One region of the Bacillus luti genome, then DNA from elsewhere that is predicted to be linked to it. Evidence: a T-box and tRNA genes for the amino acid it is inferred to sense, from the RefSeq annotation. Region 1 holds a T-box; the other regions hold tRNA genes.
What was found. The T-box of region 1 lies ahead of lysS (lysine--tRNA ligase). A T-box ahead of a tRNA ligase gene usually reads a tRNA of that ligase, here a tRNA-Lys.
Positions count from the first base shown of each region.

Region 2: it has a tRNA-Lys gene. The T-box ahead of lysS (lysine--tRNA ligase) is inferred to sense a tRNA for this amino acid. The anticodon was not compared.
Region 3: it has a tRNA-Lys gene. The T-box ahead of lysS (lysine--tRNA ligase) is inferred to sense a tRNA for this amino acid. The anticodon was not compared.

Region 1 is NZ_CP040336.1:2,683,633-2,688,432, forward strand. It holds gene EUC40_RS13740 (acetamidase/formamidase family protein) at 1-26, opposite strand, end outside; gene EUC40_RS13745 (cell wall hydrolase) at 183-611, shown strand; gene lysS (lysine--tRNA ligase) at 671-2,224, opposite strand; T-box leader at 2,308-2,564, opposite strand; gene EUC40_RS13755 (DUF2197 domain-containing protein) at 2,635-2,805, opposite strand; gene EUC40_RS13760 (SMP-30/gluconolactonase/LRE family protein) at 2,946-3,848, shown strand; gene EUC40_RS13765 (class I SAM-dependent methyltransferase) at 3,845-4,546, shown strand.
Region 2 is NZ_CP040336.1:4,960,121-4,964,920, forward strand. It holds gene cdaA (diadenylate cyclase CdaA) at 1-273, opposite strand, end outside; gene rocF (arginase) at 521-1,414, opposite strand; partial or broken gene EUC40_RS24975 (glycerate kinase) at 1,624-2,770, opposite strand; tRNA gene EUC40_RS24980 (tRNA-Ala) at 2,888-2,960, opposite strand; tRNA gene EUC40_RS24985 (tRNA-Gly) at 2,971-3,042, opposite strand; tRNA gene EUC40_RS24990 (tRNA-Lys) at 3,048-3,123, opposite strand; tRNA gene EUC40_RS24995 (tRNA-Gln) at 3,129-3,203, opposite strand; tRNA gene EUC40_RS25000 (tRNA-Tyr) at 3,269-3,352, opposite strand; tRNA gene EUC40_RS25005 (tRNA-Val) at 3,369-3,444, opposite strand; tRNA gene EUC40_RS25010 (tRNA-Glu) at 3,450-3,524, opposite strand; tRNA gene EUC40_RS25015 (tRNA-Thr) at 3,549-3,621, opposite strand; tRNA gene EUC40_RS25020 (tRNA-Asn) at 3,626-3,700, opposite strand; rRNA gene rrf (5S ribosomal RNA) at 3,710-3,825, opposite strand; rRNA gene EUC40_RS25030 (23S ribosomal RNA) at 3,917-4,800, opposite strand, start outside.
Region 3 is NZ_CP040336.1:490,155-494,954, forward strand. It holds rRNA gene EUC40_RS02485 (23S ribosomal RNA) at 1-990, shown strand, start outside; rRNA gene rrf (5S ribosomal RNA) at 1,092-1,207, shown strand; tRNA gene EUC40_RS02495 (tRNA-Val) at 1,212-1,287, shown strand; tRNA gene EUC40_RS02500 (tRNA-Thr) at 1,292-1,367, shown strand; tRNA gene EUC40_RS02505 (tRNA-His) at 1,377-1,452, shown strand; tRNA gene EUC40_RS02510 (tRNA-Leu) at 1,475-1,555, shown strand; tRNA gene EUC40_RS02515 (tRNA-Gly) at 1,585-1,659, shown strand; tRNA gene EUC40_RS02520 (tRNA-Leu) at 1,676-1,764, shown strand; tRNA gene EUC40_RS02525 (tRNA-Arg) at 1,768-1,841, shown strand; tRNA gene EUC40_RS02530 (tRNA-Pro) at 1,852-1,925, shown strand; tRNA gene EUC40_RS02535 (tRNA-Ala) at 1,941-2,013, shown strand; tRNA gene EUC40_RS02540 (tRNA-Met) at 2,034-2,110, shown strand; tRNA gene EUC40_RS02545 (tRNA-Ile) at 2,115-2,191, shown strand; tRNA gene EUC40_RS02550 (tRNA-Ser) at 2,209-2,301, shown strand; tRNA gene EUC40_RS02555 (tRNA-Met) at 2,330-2,406, shown strand; tRNA gene EUC40_RS02560 (tRNA-Asp) at 2,410-2,485, shown strand; tRNA gene EUC40_RS02565 (tRNA-Phe) at 2,495-2,570, shown strand; tRNA gene EUC40_RS02570 (tRNA-Thr) at 2,585-2,660, shown strand; tRNA gene EUC40_RS02575 (tRNA-Lys) at 2,671-2,746, shown strand; tRNA gene EUC40_RS02580 (tRNA-Gly) at 2,760-2,830, shown strand; tRNA gene EUC40_RS02585 (tRNA-Ile) at 2,841-2,917, shown strand; tRNA gene EUC40_RS02590 (tRNA-Asn) at 2,925-2,999, shown strand; tRNA gene EUC40_RS02595 (tRNA-Ser) at 3,006-3,096, shown strand; tRNA gene EUC40_RS02600 (tRNA-Glu) at 3,103-3,174, shown strand; gene EUC40_RS02605 (sigma-70 family RNA polymerase sigma factor) at 3,420-3,950, shown strand; gene EUC40_RS02610 (DUF4179 domain-containing protein) at 3,943-4,800, shown strand, end outside.

The sequences.
Region 1 (4,800 bases):
ATATGTTCTTTTTGAATTCGATACATATTATCTCTCCCCTTTTATATTGGTCTACAATTACTAATTAGCTTTTTTCATAAAAGCTCCTTTTAATAATTAATGAATTTACATATAGAAAAGCACTTAGCTTATTTTCATACATACACTCTTTACTATAACAGGTAAAGAAAGGCGGTATCCTTATGCCTCTTATTCCATATAACGAAAGCGATGTTGACTTACTCGCTCGATTAATACGCGCTGAAGCTGAAGGCGAAGGTCGGCAAGGCGAACAACTTGTTGGATGTGTTGTAGTAAATCGTGTGTTTTGTGATTGTTTAGACTTTAAACAACTCCGTACCGTACATGATGCAGTATATCAAAGCCCAGGTGGATTTGAAGCTGTACAATACGGATATTTTTACCAACGCGCTCGTGAATCAGAAAAAGAAATCGCAAGAAAAGTTTTACAAGGTGAATGGCGCTGGCCAGCAAGATGGGCTCTTTGGTATTTCCGTCCAACTGGAGCTTGTCCACCTGAATGGTATAATCAGCCGTTTGTAGGACAGTTTAAAAGCCATTGCTTTTATGAACCACGTGGTGATGAATGTCCGAAAATGTATTCACGATAGTAAAATTTGCAACGCAAGTGCTTAGAAATTTGGGTACTTGCGTTGCTTTTCACTATGTTTTAGAAATCTAATAATGTGATTAATTTTTCTATGCCTACCACATGTATCAATAATGGTATACGAGGACCATTTGATTGATTCATAATGAGCTTATATATAATGGTGAATAATTGTTTTTGATTTTCTTTCATTATCTTTTTATCTTCATGATGACAAATCGAATACAATTGTTCCATTAAGTTAGAGTAATCGTTATTAGAACGAAGTGTTTTGCAAACTTCTACTAACCATCCTTTCTGCCTGTCATCTAATGTGTTGTAAAACTCTATATTTCTCTCTTGATTTACTGTAATTAATTTTTCAGATTGAAAGTTTCTAATCCAATATTCCACCCGATTACTTATTGCAATCATTTCAGGTAATGCATAACTTCTATCTGTTTTTTCTAATATACTTTGTAAAATAGATGAATCAAAATGTAATAATGGTAACGTTCCTGCTACTTGATTAAATTTCGGATATTCATTAACTCGGCTATCAGCTCTAGAGAGCTTCATTGCATCAAATAAATCTTCATTTTTGAGCATTTTATTTTTATAACTATCTTTTAATCGTTCATACTCTGTAAAATTGCGAATCACATCTTCATCAAGACCGATATGAAACGCTGCGTCTGGCCTATATTTTGCAAACATAAATAGAATCACTTCGGGCAAATACACTTTTAGCAACTCGCTAGGTGTAATACTATTCCCTAAGGAACTAGACATTTTTTCATGATTCCCTTTAATTCCAATGAAATCATAAGCAACGTAATGTGGAGCTTCACGATTGAATACTTCCCTCGCAATTTCCTTTGATACATTATAACTACCTGTTTCTGATGAATGATCTCTGCCGCCCGGTTCAAAAACAACATCCTCAATCATCCATCTCATCGGCCAATCGATTTTCCAATTCAGTTTCATTTTATTTGTATTTAATATTGATAATTCATTTTGATTTCCGCATTCACATTCATACCGAACTGTTTTCAATACTTCATCAAAATGTGTAATCGTTGTTGCATCTTTCCCGCATTTCTCACAATATAATGTAACCGGATAAAAATTCTCTCGTTCTTCCTCACTACACTCCCCAGTTTTAAAACTCATTAAAATATCATATATTTCTTTTCTTTTATATAAAGACTCTAATATATTTGCGTTATACCTTCCGCTTCTATACTCAGCGTTTTGATATATGAATTCCACTTCAATCCCAAATACTTGGAGCGACTTTTCAAACTCTTTTTCAAAATGCTCCGCATATGAGTTATGACATCCATATGGATCTGGAATATCACAGTATGGCATACCAATATATTTAGCAAAAGATGGATCAATATTTTTAGGGACTTTTCTAAACCTGTCATAATCATCCCATGAAAAAATGAAACGAGTCTTTTTCCCTAAATCTTTAAGCGCTCTTACAACGAAATAAGTCGTTACAATTTCACGGAAGTTCCCGATATGAACAGAACCAGATGGACTAATTCCTGAAGCGCAAACAAAAGTTTCTTTGTTTGGATGTTTTCTAATTAATTCATGTGCTACTTCATACGCCCAATGCATATACTACTCACCTCAATTATATTTTTGTTCTCACATTTTCATTTTTTTGCAATAAAAAAACTCCCACCCCCAAGATTATTCATCTTGAGGACGAGAGTTATTAGCTTCGCGGTACCACCTCAGTTTGTTAATATGTCACCATATTAACCTCTTCAGGTACGGCAAAATATGCTTATACCCTATCTCTATAACGGGAGAACCCGTCGCACCATCCCTAAACAAATTAGTTCCTTGCGCAGCTCCAAGTCTTTTTTCATTAAGATGTATACTGCTCTTTCTCAGCTACCAGAGCTCTCTGTACGTATTCTTTCTTAACTACTCTTCTCTTCCATGCCATTTTAAATATTAGTTTTTTTATATGATAATTTATAACACTTTTATTGTCAAACTTTTCTAAACAGAATATATAACTATCTAAAAAAATGCTTTATCGCTTCTAATTGAATTTTGTGGCTACACTCATCACAACAATATGCCCCTTTTGGTTTCTCTTTAAATCTCTTATATTTTTCACTACCTTCGTAAACACGAAATATGTTCTTACAAGAAAAGCAAACAATCTCATAAAACATCATATGCATTTTCCTCTCCGTGTTTATACACTTTTCAATAATTTTAGAAGATTGATTGTCTACCTTACAAATCTTAATATCTTCTTACTAAAGGTTTACCTCTATTTTTATCGAATTATATAAATATCTTATAAAACGAGGTGAACATCTTGTTCAGTAATATAGAATTAGTTTTGGATGCTAAAGCAAGTTTAGCTGAAGGACCATGTTGGGATGAGAAAAAGCAGCTTTTATATTGGGTTGATATTATGGAGAAAAAATTATGCATATATAATCCTACCGCTAATACGAACCGAGTAATCACTCTCAATCAACAAATTGGTTGTGTTGTTCCATATTTAGAGGACGTACTACTCTTAGCTATGGAAAACGGCTTTTATTCTATTAATGTATATACAGAAAAATTGACACATATTTTTGACCCTGAATCACATTTAATAGAAAACCGTTTTAATGATGGAAAATGTGATCCAGCTGGCCGCTTTTGGGCAGGTACTACAGATACATATGGTATTAATACTGCAGGTTCTTTGTATTGTTTAAATAATAATTTGAGCGTAGAGAAAAAAGTTTCACATGTAAATACATCAAATGGAATTGCTTGGTCACCCAACCATAAATACCTTTACTATATTGATACACCTACTAAAAAAGTGGTTCGCTATCATTATGATAAGTATACTGGAAAAATTCTCAATCCAATTGATGTAATCATTTTCCACGAAAATGATGGGCTACCCGACGGTATGACAATTGATGAAGAAGGTTGTTTATGGATTGCACATTGGGGAGGTTCAAAGATTACTAGATGGAATCCTTTAACTGGAGACCAAATATTAAGTATCCCAATTCCAGCGTTATATGTAACGTCGTGTACATTTGGAGGGCCTAATTTAACAGATTTATATGTTACAACAGCCAGAACAAGAATGACAGATGACGAATTAAAGGACTATCCACATGCAGGTGGTATCTTTCGAATTCAAACAAATATTAAAGGTTGTCCTACATATGAATTTTGCAATAAAAATATTGGAGCTGAAACAATATGAACCGTATCGAATACATAAGACAAGAAGAAAAGAAATATCACGATCTTTGCTATGAACAATATAAACTGTTTGAAGCTGGATCTTGGCTTAGCAAACCAGTTAAAACGGTGATGGACTTAATAGATCACTTTGCAGGACAAAAAAACTTGCAAGTACTTGACCTCGGCTCTGGCGTCGGTAGAAATAGCATTCCAATTGCACAAAAGATAAAAAATACTAGCGGTACTGTTACATGTGTTGACTTGCTTGATTCCGCTTTAAAAAAGCTACAAATTTATAGCAAAGAACATGATGTATTCGAGGTTATAAAAACAGAACAAGCAGCAATTGAAAACTACTATATTGCCTCTAACACTTATGATTATATCGTTGCAGTATCCAGTTTAGAGCATGTTAAATCAGAAGAAGATTTAACAAATGTGCTCCATTCTATGAAAAAAGGTACAAAGACTGGTGGTATTAATTGTTTAATTATTAACTCGAACATACAAGAAATTGATTTAAAAACGAATGAAGAATTAGATGCTTTAATTGAAATTAATCTTTCAACAGAAGAAATGATAAATACTTTAAAAAGCATTTATAAGGAATGGAAAGAAATAAAAGTTGAAATAAAAGAATTAGCTTATGATATAGTTCGAAATGAAAGACATATTCAATTAAAAACAAATGCGATTACATTTGTCGTTCAGAAATAAAACTTTAAAAGTCATCCTTAATAAAGTGAAACTTTAATCAGTGGGGGTTTTCTTCATCCCCCACTGATTATTAGCCTTCACCAATCGGACTTTTATGGGCAGTTGATCCCCACCTAACTTCTTTGCTTTCGCTGAATTTTGAGGTGGGGGTCTTACTGCCCATTAAAGCGGGATAAATAAAAGAGCACTTGTTTCCGCAAGTGCTCTTTTGGGGATTTTGAGATGCCCTATTAACGAAAGTTAAGGTTACCTAA
Region 2 (4,800 bases), 2.3 Mb from region 1:
CTGCTCAAGTGCCCTTCGCAATTCTGGTTGAAAGATAATAATAACGGCTAAAAATCCCCACGTTAATACTTGTTCAGTTAACCAATAAAGCGTATGCAATCCAAGGAAAATACTAATCATCCGAACGACAATAATAACTGTAATCCCCTTTAAAAGTTGAACAGCTTTTGTCCCTCGGATTATAAGAATTAGCTTATATATAATAAACCATACAACGGCAATATCTAATACCGTACTAAGATATTTCAAAATGGTCGTATCTTCAAAAGGCATGCTAACCCTTCCTCCTACTTACGAGCAATTCTATCCATATATTGAAATATTGTTTTATGCTCTATCTGTATGTATTTCCAACAACTAGTTAATTATACCATACATGAAACAAACAACAATTACAAACAGCCCCCTTTAGTTTAATTGGTAAGATGTCAAACATTCTTATCGTACAGTATAATATAAATCATAATTATACGCCTATTTTCAAATAAAAAAAGCAACTTCTCAGTTGCTTTTCTTACATTTATTTTAGTTTTTCACCGAATAAAGAACCCATTAAAGCAACTGCTGTTGTTGCTGTTCTGTTTCTCTCATCTAAAATTGTATTTACTTCAACAAACTCAGCAGATGTAACAATATCAGCTTCTGCTAACATCTCCATCGCTAAGTGACTTTCACGATAAGATAAACCGCCAATTACAGGTGTTCCAACTCCTGGTGCATCATGAGGATCAAGACCATCTAAATCTAATGATAAATGAACACCATCCGTATGAGATAAATACGCAATTGTTTCTTCCATAACAGCTGTCATACCCATACGATCAATCTCGTGCATTGAGAATACTTTAATGCCTTCATTGCGAATGAAGTCTTTTTCTCCTTCATCTAATGCACGTGCACCGATAATTACAACGTTCTCTTTCTTCACCTTTGGGTACGCTCCGTATAAGTCTACAAGTGCGGGATGTCCGTAACCTAAACTTGCTGCAAGTGACATACCGTGAATATTTCCAGACGGTGAAGTTTCTTCAGTATTTAAGTCACCGTGTGCATCATACCAAATAACACCTAAATTTTTATAATGTTTCGCTACACCAGCTAGCGTACCGATAGCAATACTATGGTCACCGCCTAATACAAGTGGAAAACGACCTTCTTCTATAATATGATCCACCTTACTCGCTAATTCATTACATACAGTTGCAACTTGTGTAAGGTTTCTTAACTTTGTATTTTCATCTACTTCTTTTTCTCTCTCTATACATATATCTCCCATATCTTTAACGTCATATCCAATTTCTTTAATTCTTTCAATTACCCCTGCATAACGGATCGCGCTCGGTCCCATATCAACCCCGCGACGCATCTGTCCTAAATCCATTGGAACTCCAATAACCGAGATTTCTTTTTTCATAGATAGTATCCCCCTTTTATGCCTTCACTAAATATTTTAAATCTTTTATATAGTCTGACTCAACTCAACATTTTTCTGCATGGATATACATTTTATTCACTTATACTGAAGGAAGAATCCAAATTTTAAGACTATTATATGTATAAAATTAACTTAGTGAAACAACTACCATTACTATTATTAAATAATAATAAAAAACACTCCTACATTTAGAAGTGTTTTTTCGATGCTATTTTCCACACTGCTGCAATATTCTTCACTGTCATTTCGATATTCTCTTCTGCTACTTTATATGCTTTTTCTAATGTCATCGGACTCGATGTAACACTAAATACTGCATCGATTCCTTTTTCGTAAACTGCCGAATAATTCGGAGATACAGATCCTCCAATAGCAATCACAGGAATATGAAAATGTTTCGCGCGCTCCGCAACACCTACAGGGGCCTTTCCATATGCTGTTTGTTCATCTATTCTACCTTCACCAGTTATAATTAAATCCGCACCTTCTATATGCTTATCAAAGTTTGTATAATCTAATACAATTTCAATTCCCCTCCGCAAGTTTCCCTTTAACACTGCAATAACAGCTGCTCCCATTCCTCCTGCAGCTCCTGCACCAGCCATTTTAGATACGTCGCAAGATAAGTATTGTTTAAGGATATTCGCATAATGCTTTAAATTCTCATCTAGCTCTTTCATCATCTCTAGATTCGCACCCTTTTGCCTCCCAAATACGAAAGATGCTCCCCTTATTCCAACTAACGGATTGTCTACATCACATGCCGCTTCTATCTTTATATGTGTTAAACGTGAATCCATTCGCGAAAAATCAATTGTTGCAATCGAATGTAATGTTCCTCCAGATGGCTCTATAACTTCCCCCTCTCCATTTATAAACCTGACTCCCAAAGCGGACAACATACCTGCTCCACCATCATTTGTCGCACTTCCTCCGAGCCCCAAAATAATATGCTCAGCCCCTTGTTCTAGCGCATGTAAATATAAGTTCTCCTGTCCCTTTTGTCGTTGTAATAAGTGGATTTCTTTTTTCAATCGGAACGTGTTGTAATCCTGATGCTGCTGCCATTTCAATAAACGCTGTTTTATTATCCTTAGACATACCGTAAAAGGCTTGTACACGTTCTCTAAGCGGTCCTGTCACATGAAGTGATATAATTCTTCCCCCTGTAGCATCCACAAGTGAATCAACCGTTCCTTCTCCTCCATCTCCAATTGGCATTTTTACATACTCTGCTTTAGGAAAAATTTCTCTAAAACCTCTTTCAATGGCCTCACATACTTCAATAGCTTTTAAGCTTTCTTTATATGAATCAGATGCAATGACAACTTTCACAATTATCCCTCACCCTTTATTTTTACATTTTCTTCATTGTAAACGACAAATACGAAGGTTGTCTTTTTAAACACAAAAAAAGCTTACATCATATGATGTAAGCTTTCTCTATTTAGATGGAGCCTAGCGGGATCGAACCGCTGACCTCCTGCGTGCAAGGCAGGCGCTCTCCCAGCTGAGCTAAGGCCCCTTAGTAATTAAGCGGAAGACGGGATTCGAACCCGCGACCCCAACCTTGGCAAGGTTGTATTCTACCACTGAACTACTTCCGCGAAAATGGTGAGCCATGAAGGACTCGAACCTTCGACCCTCTGATTAAAAGTCAGATGCTCTACCAACTGAGCTAATGGCTCGTAAATGGCTGGGCTAGCTGGATTCGAACCAGCGCATGACGGAGTCAAAGTCCGTTGCCTTACCGCTTGGCTATAGCCCATTAATATTTACTAGTATGGTTATCTTTTCAAAAAAATAAACCCTCTCAGGTTATTTTAAAGAAAATGGTGGAGGGGGGCAGATTCGAACTGCCGAACCCGAAGGAGCGGATTTACAGTCCGCCGCGTTTAGCCACTTCGCTACCCCTCCGACATTTAAATATATATGGTGGAGGATGACGGGATCGAACCGCCGACCCCCTGCTTGTAAGGCAGGTGCTCTCCCAGCTGAGCTAATCCTCCAAAAGTGGTGACCCGTACGGGATTCGAACCCGTGTTACCGCCGTGAAAGGGCGGTGTCTTAACCACTTGACCAACGGGCCAAAAAAGTTTTAAACCTATTCCCAAGCTTCCAACCGGGCTTGAACCGGTGACCTCTTCCTTACCATGGAAGTGCTCTACCAGCTGAGCTATGGAAGCATAATGGCTCCGCAGGTAGGACTCGAACCTACGACCGATCGGTTAACAGCCGATAGCTCTACCACTGAGCTACTGCGGAATAATATTAGCCTGGCAACGTCCTACTCTCACAGGGACAAGGTCCCAACTACCATCGGCGCTAGAGAGCTTAACTTCCGTGTTCGGTATGGGAACGGGTGTGACCTCTCTGCCATCATTACCAGACTTTTATCATTATCAACATTTCCAAGGAAATGTCAAGAAGAAATTTAAACATATATTCCTTCAAAACTAGATAACATTTGCTACATATTATATGGTTAAGTCCTCGATCTATTAGTATTCGTCAGCTCCACATGTCACCATGCTTCCACCTCGAACCTATCAACCTGATCATCTTTCAGGGATCTTACTAGCTTACGCTATGGGAAATCTCATCTTGAGGGGGGCTTCATGCTTAGATGCTTTCAGCACTTATCCCTTCCGCACATAGCTACCCAGCTATGCCCTTGGCAGAACAACTGGTACACCAGCGGTGCGTCCATCCCGGTCCTCTCGTACTAAGGACAGCTCCTCTCAAATTTCCTACGCCCACGACGGATAGGGACCGAACTGTCTCACGACGTTCTGAACCCAGCTCGCGTACCGCTTTAATGGGCGAACAGCCCAACCCTTGGGACCGACTACAGCCCCAGGATGCGATGAGCCGACATCGAGGTGCCAAACCTCCCCGTCGATGTGGACTCTTGGGGGAGATAAGCCTGTTATCCCCGGGGTAGCTTTTATCCGTTGAGCGATGGCCCTTCCATGCGGAACCACCGGATCACTAAGCCCGACTTTCGTCCCTGCTCGACTTGTAGGTCTCGCAGTCAAGCTCCCTTATGCCTTTGCACTCTACGAATGATTTCCAACCATTCTGAGGGAACCTTTGGGCGCCTCCGTTACACTTTAGGAGGCGACCGCCCCAGTCAAACTGCCCACCTGACACTGTCTCCCGGGTCGATAAGACCCGTAGGTTAGAATTTCAATACAGTCAGGGCGGTATCCCACCAGCGCCTCCACCGAAGCTAGCGCTCCGGTTTCAATGGCTCCCGCCTATCCTGTACAAACTGTACCAAAATTCAATATCAGGCTACAGTAAAGCTCCACGGGGTCTTTCCGTCCTGTCGCGGGTAACCTGCATCTTCACAGGTACTATAA
Region 3 (4,800 bases), 2.2 Mb from region 1:
GTAACTATAACGGTCCTAAGGTAGCGAAATTCCTTGTCGGGTAAGTTCCGACCCGCACGAAAGGTGTAACGATTTGGGCACTGTCTCAACCAGAGACTCGGTGAAATTATAGTACCTGTGAAGATGCAGGTTACCCGCGACAGGACGGAAAGACCCCGTGGAGCTTTACTGTAGCCTGATATTGAATTTTGGTACAGTTTGTACAGGATAGGCGGGAGCCATTGAAACCGGAGCGCTAGCTTCGGTGGAGGCGCTGGTGGGATACCGCCCTGACTGTATTGAAATTCTAACCTACGGGTCTTATCGACCCGGGAGACAGTGTCAGGTGGGCAGTTTGACTGGGGCGGTCGCCTCCTAAAGTGTAACGGAGGCGCCCAAAGGTTCCCTCAGAATGGTTGGAAATCATTCGTAGAGTGCAAAGGCATAAGGGAGCTTGACTGCGAGACCTACAAGTCGAGCAGGGACGAAAGTCGGGCTTAGTGATCCGGTGGTTCCGCATGGAAGGGCCATCGCTCAACGGATAAAAGCTACCCCGGGGATAACAGGCTTATCTCCCCCAAGAGTCCACATCGACGGGGAGGTTTGGCACCTCGATGTCGGCTCATCGCATCCTGGGGCTGTAGTCGGTCCCAAGGGTTGGGCTGTTCGCCCATTAAAGCGGTACGCGAGCTGGGTTCAGAACGTCGTGAGACAGTTCGGTCCCTATCCGTCGTGGGCGTAGGAAATTTGAGAGGAGCTGTCCTTAGTACGAGAGGACCGGGATGGACGCACCGCTGGTGTACCAGTTGTTCTGCCAAGGGCATAGCTGGGTAGCTATGTGCGGAAGGGATAAGTGCTGAAAGCATCTAAGCATGAAGCCCCCCTCAAGATGAGATTTCCCATAGCGTAAGCTAGTAAGATCCCTGAAAGATGATCAGGTTGATAGGTTCGAGGTGGAAGCATGGTGACATGTGGAGCTGACGAATACTAATAGATCGAGGACTTAACCATATAATATGAAGCAATGTTATCTAGTTTTGAAAGAATATAAAAAACTTGTTGACTTTAAAAGTTAAATAAGTTACAATAATTCTTGTCTTAAATGAATACAGTCTGGTAATGATGGCAGAGAGGCCACACCCGTTCCCATACCGAACACGGAAGTTAAGCTCTCTAGCGCCGATGGTAGTTGGGACCTTGTCCCTGTGAGAGTAGGACGTTGCCAGGCAAATGGAGGATTAGCTCAGCTGGGAGAGCACCTGCCTTACAAGCAGGGGGTCGGCGGTTCGATCCCGTCATCCTCCACCATTTAGCCGACTTAGCTCAATTGGTAGAGCAACTGACTTGTAATCAGTAGGTTGGGGGTTCAAGTCCTCTAGTCGGCACCAGAAATCATGGCGGTTGTGGCGAAGTGGTTAACGCACCGGATTGTGGCTCCGGCATTCGTGGGTTCGATTCCCATCAGTCGCCCCATTTTTTCTTGAAATATTAATATGCGGGTGTGGCGGAATTGGCAGACGCACTAGACTTAGGATCTAGCGCCTTTGGCGTGGGGGTTCGACTCCCTTCACCCGCACTTTTAATTAAATAACTCATACATGTCTTGCGGAAGTAGTTCAGTGGTAGAATACAACCTTGCCAAGGTTGGGGTCGCGGGTTCGAATCCCGTCTTCCGCTCCAATTTTCAATATGACATGCCGGGGTGGCGGAACAGGCAGACGCACAGGACTTAAAATCCTGCGGTGGGTGACCACCGTGCGGGTTCGACCCCCGCCCTCGGCACCATATGCGCCCGTAGCTCAATTGGATAGAGCGTTTGACTACGGATCAAGAGGTTAGGGGTTCGACTCCTCTCGGGCGCGCTTTTATTAACGGGAAGTGGCTCAGCTTGGTAGAGCACCTGGTTTGGGACCAGGGGGTCGCAGGTTCAAATCCTGTCTTCCCGATATTCCCAAAAATATGGGGCCTTAGCTCAGCTGGGAGAGCGCCTGCCTTGCACGCAGGAGGTCAGCGGTTCGATCCCGCTAGGCTCCACTTATTTTAATATCATTTATGGCGGTGTAGCTCAGCTGGCTAGAGCGTACGGTTCATACCCGTGAGGTCGGGGGTTCGATCCCCTCCGCCGCTACCATAAAGGACCTTTAGCTCAGCTGGTTAGAGCAGACGGCTCATAACCGTCCGGTCGTAGGTTCGAGTCCTACAAGGTCCACCATTAGACGTTTATATCTCGGAGGTATACCCAAGTTCGGCTGAAGGGATCGGTCTTGAAAACCGACAGGCGGCGAGAGTCGCGCGGGGGTTCGAATCCCTCTACCTCCTCCATTTTTTTCTAAAGTAAATATTTTATCATCGCGGGGTGGAGCAGCACGGTAGCTCGTCGGGCTCATAACCCGAAGGTCGCAGGTTCAAATCCTGTCCCCGCAACCAAATGGTCCCGTGGTGTAGTGGTTAACATGCCTGCCTGTCACGCAGGAGATCGCCGGTTCGACCCCGGTCGGGACCGCCATTTTAATAAGGCTCGGTAGCTCAGTCGGTAGAGCAGAGGACTGAAAATCCTCGTGTCGGCGGTTCGATTCCGTCCCGAGCCACCATTTTGAAGTCGCAAGCCGACTTAGCTCAATTGGTAGAGCAACTGACTTGTAATCAGTAGGTTGGGGGTTCAAGTCCTCTAGTCGGCACCACTTTCAAAATGAGCCATTAGCTCAGTTGGTAGAGCATCTGACTTTTAATCAGAGGGTCGAAGGTTCGAGTCCTTCATGGCTCACCATTTACAATTTAATGCGGGTGTAGTTTAGTGGTAAAACAAGAGCCTTCCAAGCTCTGGTCGAGAGTTCGATTCTCTTCACCCGCTTTTCAATTATGGGCCTATAGCTCAGCTGGTTAGAGCGCACGCCTGATAAGCGTGAGGTCGATGGTTCGAGTCCATTTAGGCCCACCATAATTGTTCCGCAGTAGCTCAGTGGTAGAGCTATCGGCTGTTAACCGATCGGTCGTAGGTTCGAGTCCTACCTGCGGAGCCATATTATAGAGAAGTACCCAAGTGGCTCAAGGGGCTCCCCTGCTAAGGGAGTAGATCGCTAACGCGGTGCGAGGGTTCGAATCCCTTCTTCTCTGCCAGTAACTGGCCCGTTGGTCAAGTGGTTAAGACACCGCCCTTTCACGGCGGTAACACGGGTTCGAATCCCGTACGGGTCATACTAAAAGAGATAGCATAATCTGCTATCTCTTTTTTGTTGTGTAAAAGTGGACTTTGGATAGTCTGCTTTTTTTTTTTATGGATTTCTTGTATACTTTTTTCTATTTGAATTTCGGGTATCTTTTCTTTAATGCTGTATTTAATCATTGCAATAAATTGTAGAAGATTTATATATATGCACTTATTTTTGCAACCTTTTTATTCTCTCATTCGACTATATTAGTAAAGGGAGGAAGAAATAAAAATGGACATAGCCTATCTAGTAAAACAAGCAACAAGGGGAAATGATCAAGCATTTGAACAACTCATTACTTTTGTTCGTCCGAAATTATATCGAACAGCCTATTCTTATGTAAGAAATGAACAAGATGCACTGGATATATACCAAGAAACAATTTATGAAGCGTATCTTTCATTGAAAAAATTAAAAAAGCCCGAGAAATTTCAAAGTTGGATTACTAAAATTCTTGTTTTTAAATCCATTGATTTTGTAAGAAAATCCTCTAGACAATTTGTTGCGAATGATGAAATGTTTTCTAATTTATGTACGGAAGAGAGCATGAATAAATTAGAACAATCTTTGGATTTAATCGAGGCATTTAATTTTTTAGATCCTACTTACAAAACTATTATTTTATTAAGGTATTATCACGATTTATCTATTAAGGAAATTGCTGAGGTTCTTAATTCTCCAGAAGGAACGGTAAAATCTCAATTACATCGAGCAAAGCAAGCTTTACGCCCCATTTTAAAGGAGGGATATAGTTATGAATAAAGAAGAATTTAATCACCATATCAATGATATTCCTATACCAGAAGATCGGTTAATTCAAAGAGAAAAAACAGCCATGCTTCAAGCTAAGAAAAATGGATACCGTAGAAAAAAAACAATCAAGTATTCTAGTCTTGTTGCTTGTGGAATATGTGTTTCTCTCTTAGGTTTTGGATTCATTTCTCCTACTATGGCAAAGACATTATCGAGTGTTCCAGTTATAGGCCCCATTTATGCACAATTTAATGATATTGCTGCTGATAAAATCGAAAAGGATGAGCTGGCTACATCAATTGAGAGACAAGATAACCATAGTGGTTTAACGATGAAGGTGAAAGAAGCTGTTTACGATGGTGGACGTTTAGTGATCACGGTGGAATACAAAGGAGAAAATACTATTTCAAATAGCAATGAAGAGAAAGCTGGATTTAGTTATGTAACCATTAATGGGAAAGAGGTCAGAGCTGCAATTAGTTCTACTTCACAGAAGCCAAAAGGACGAAACAGCATTATTGAGCAGCATGAATTCACTCTGGCTAATTACGGTGAATTTGGTGATAAAATTGATGTTTCCGTCCATGGGAAAAATTTATTTGGACAAACAGGAACATGGAACGTAGCATTTCCTCTTACAAAAGTTGAAGATGAGATTCGTAAATTCACTCCTAATATAAAAACATTAACGAAAGATAATCTGTATGCATTAACAGTAAATCAAGTAACCTTTTCTTCACTTTCAACGAGGGTTGATTTGACCTTTGATTATCCAAAAGAAATGGAAGTTAATGATAGCTGGCCAGCACTTGATTATACTGTCACTGATGATAAAGGAAAAATTTACGAAGGAGTCAGC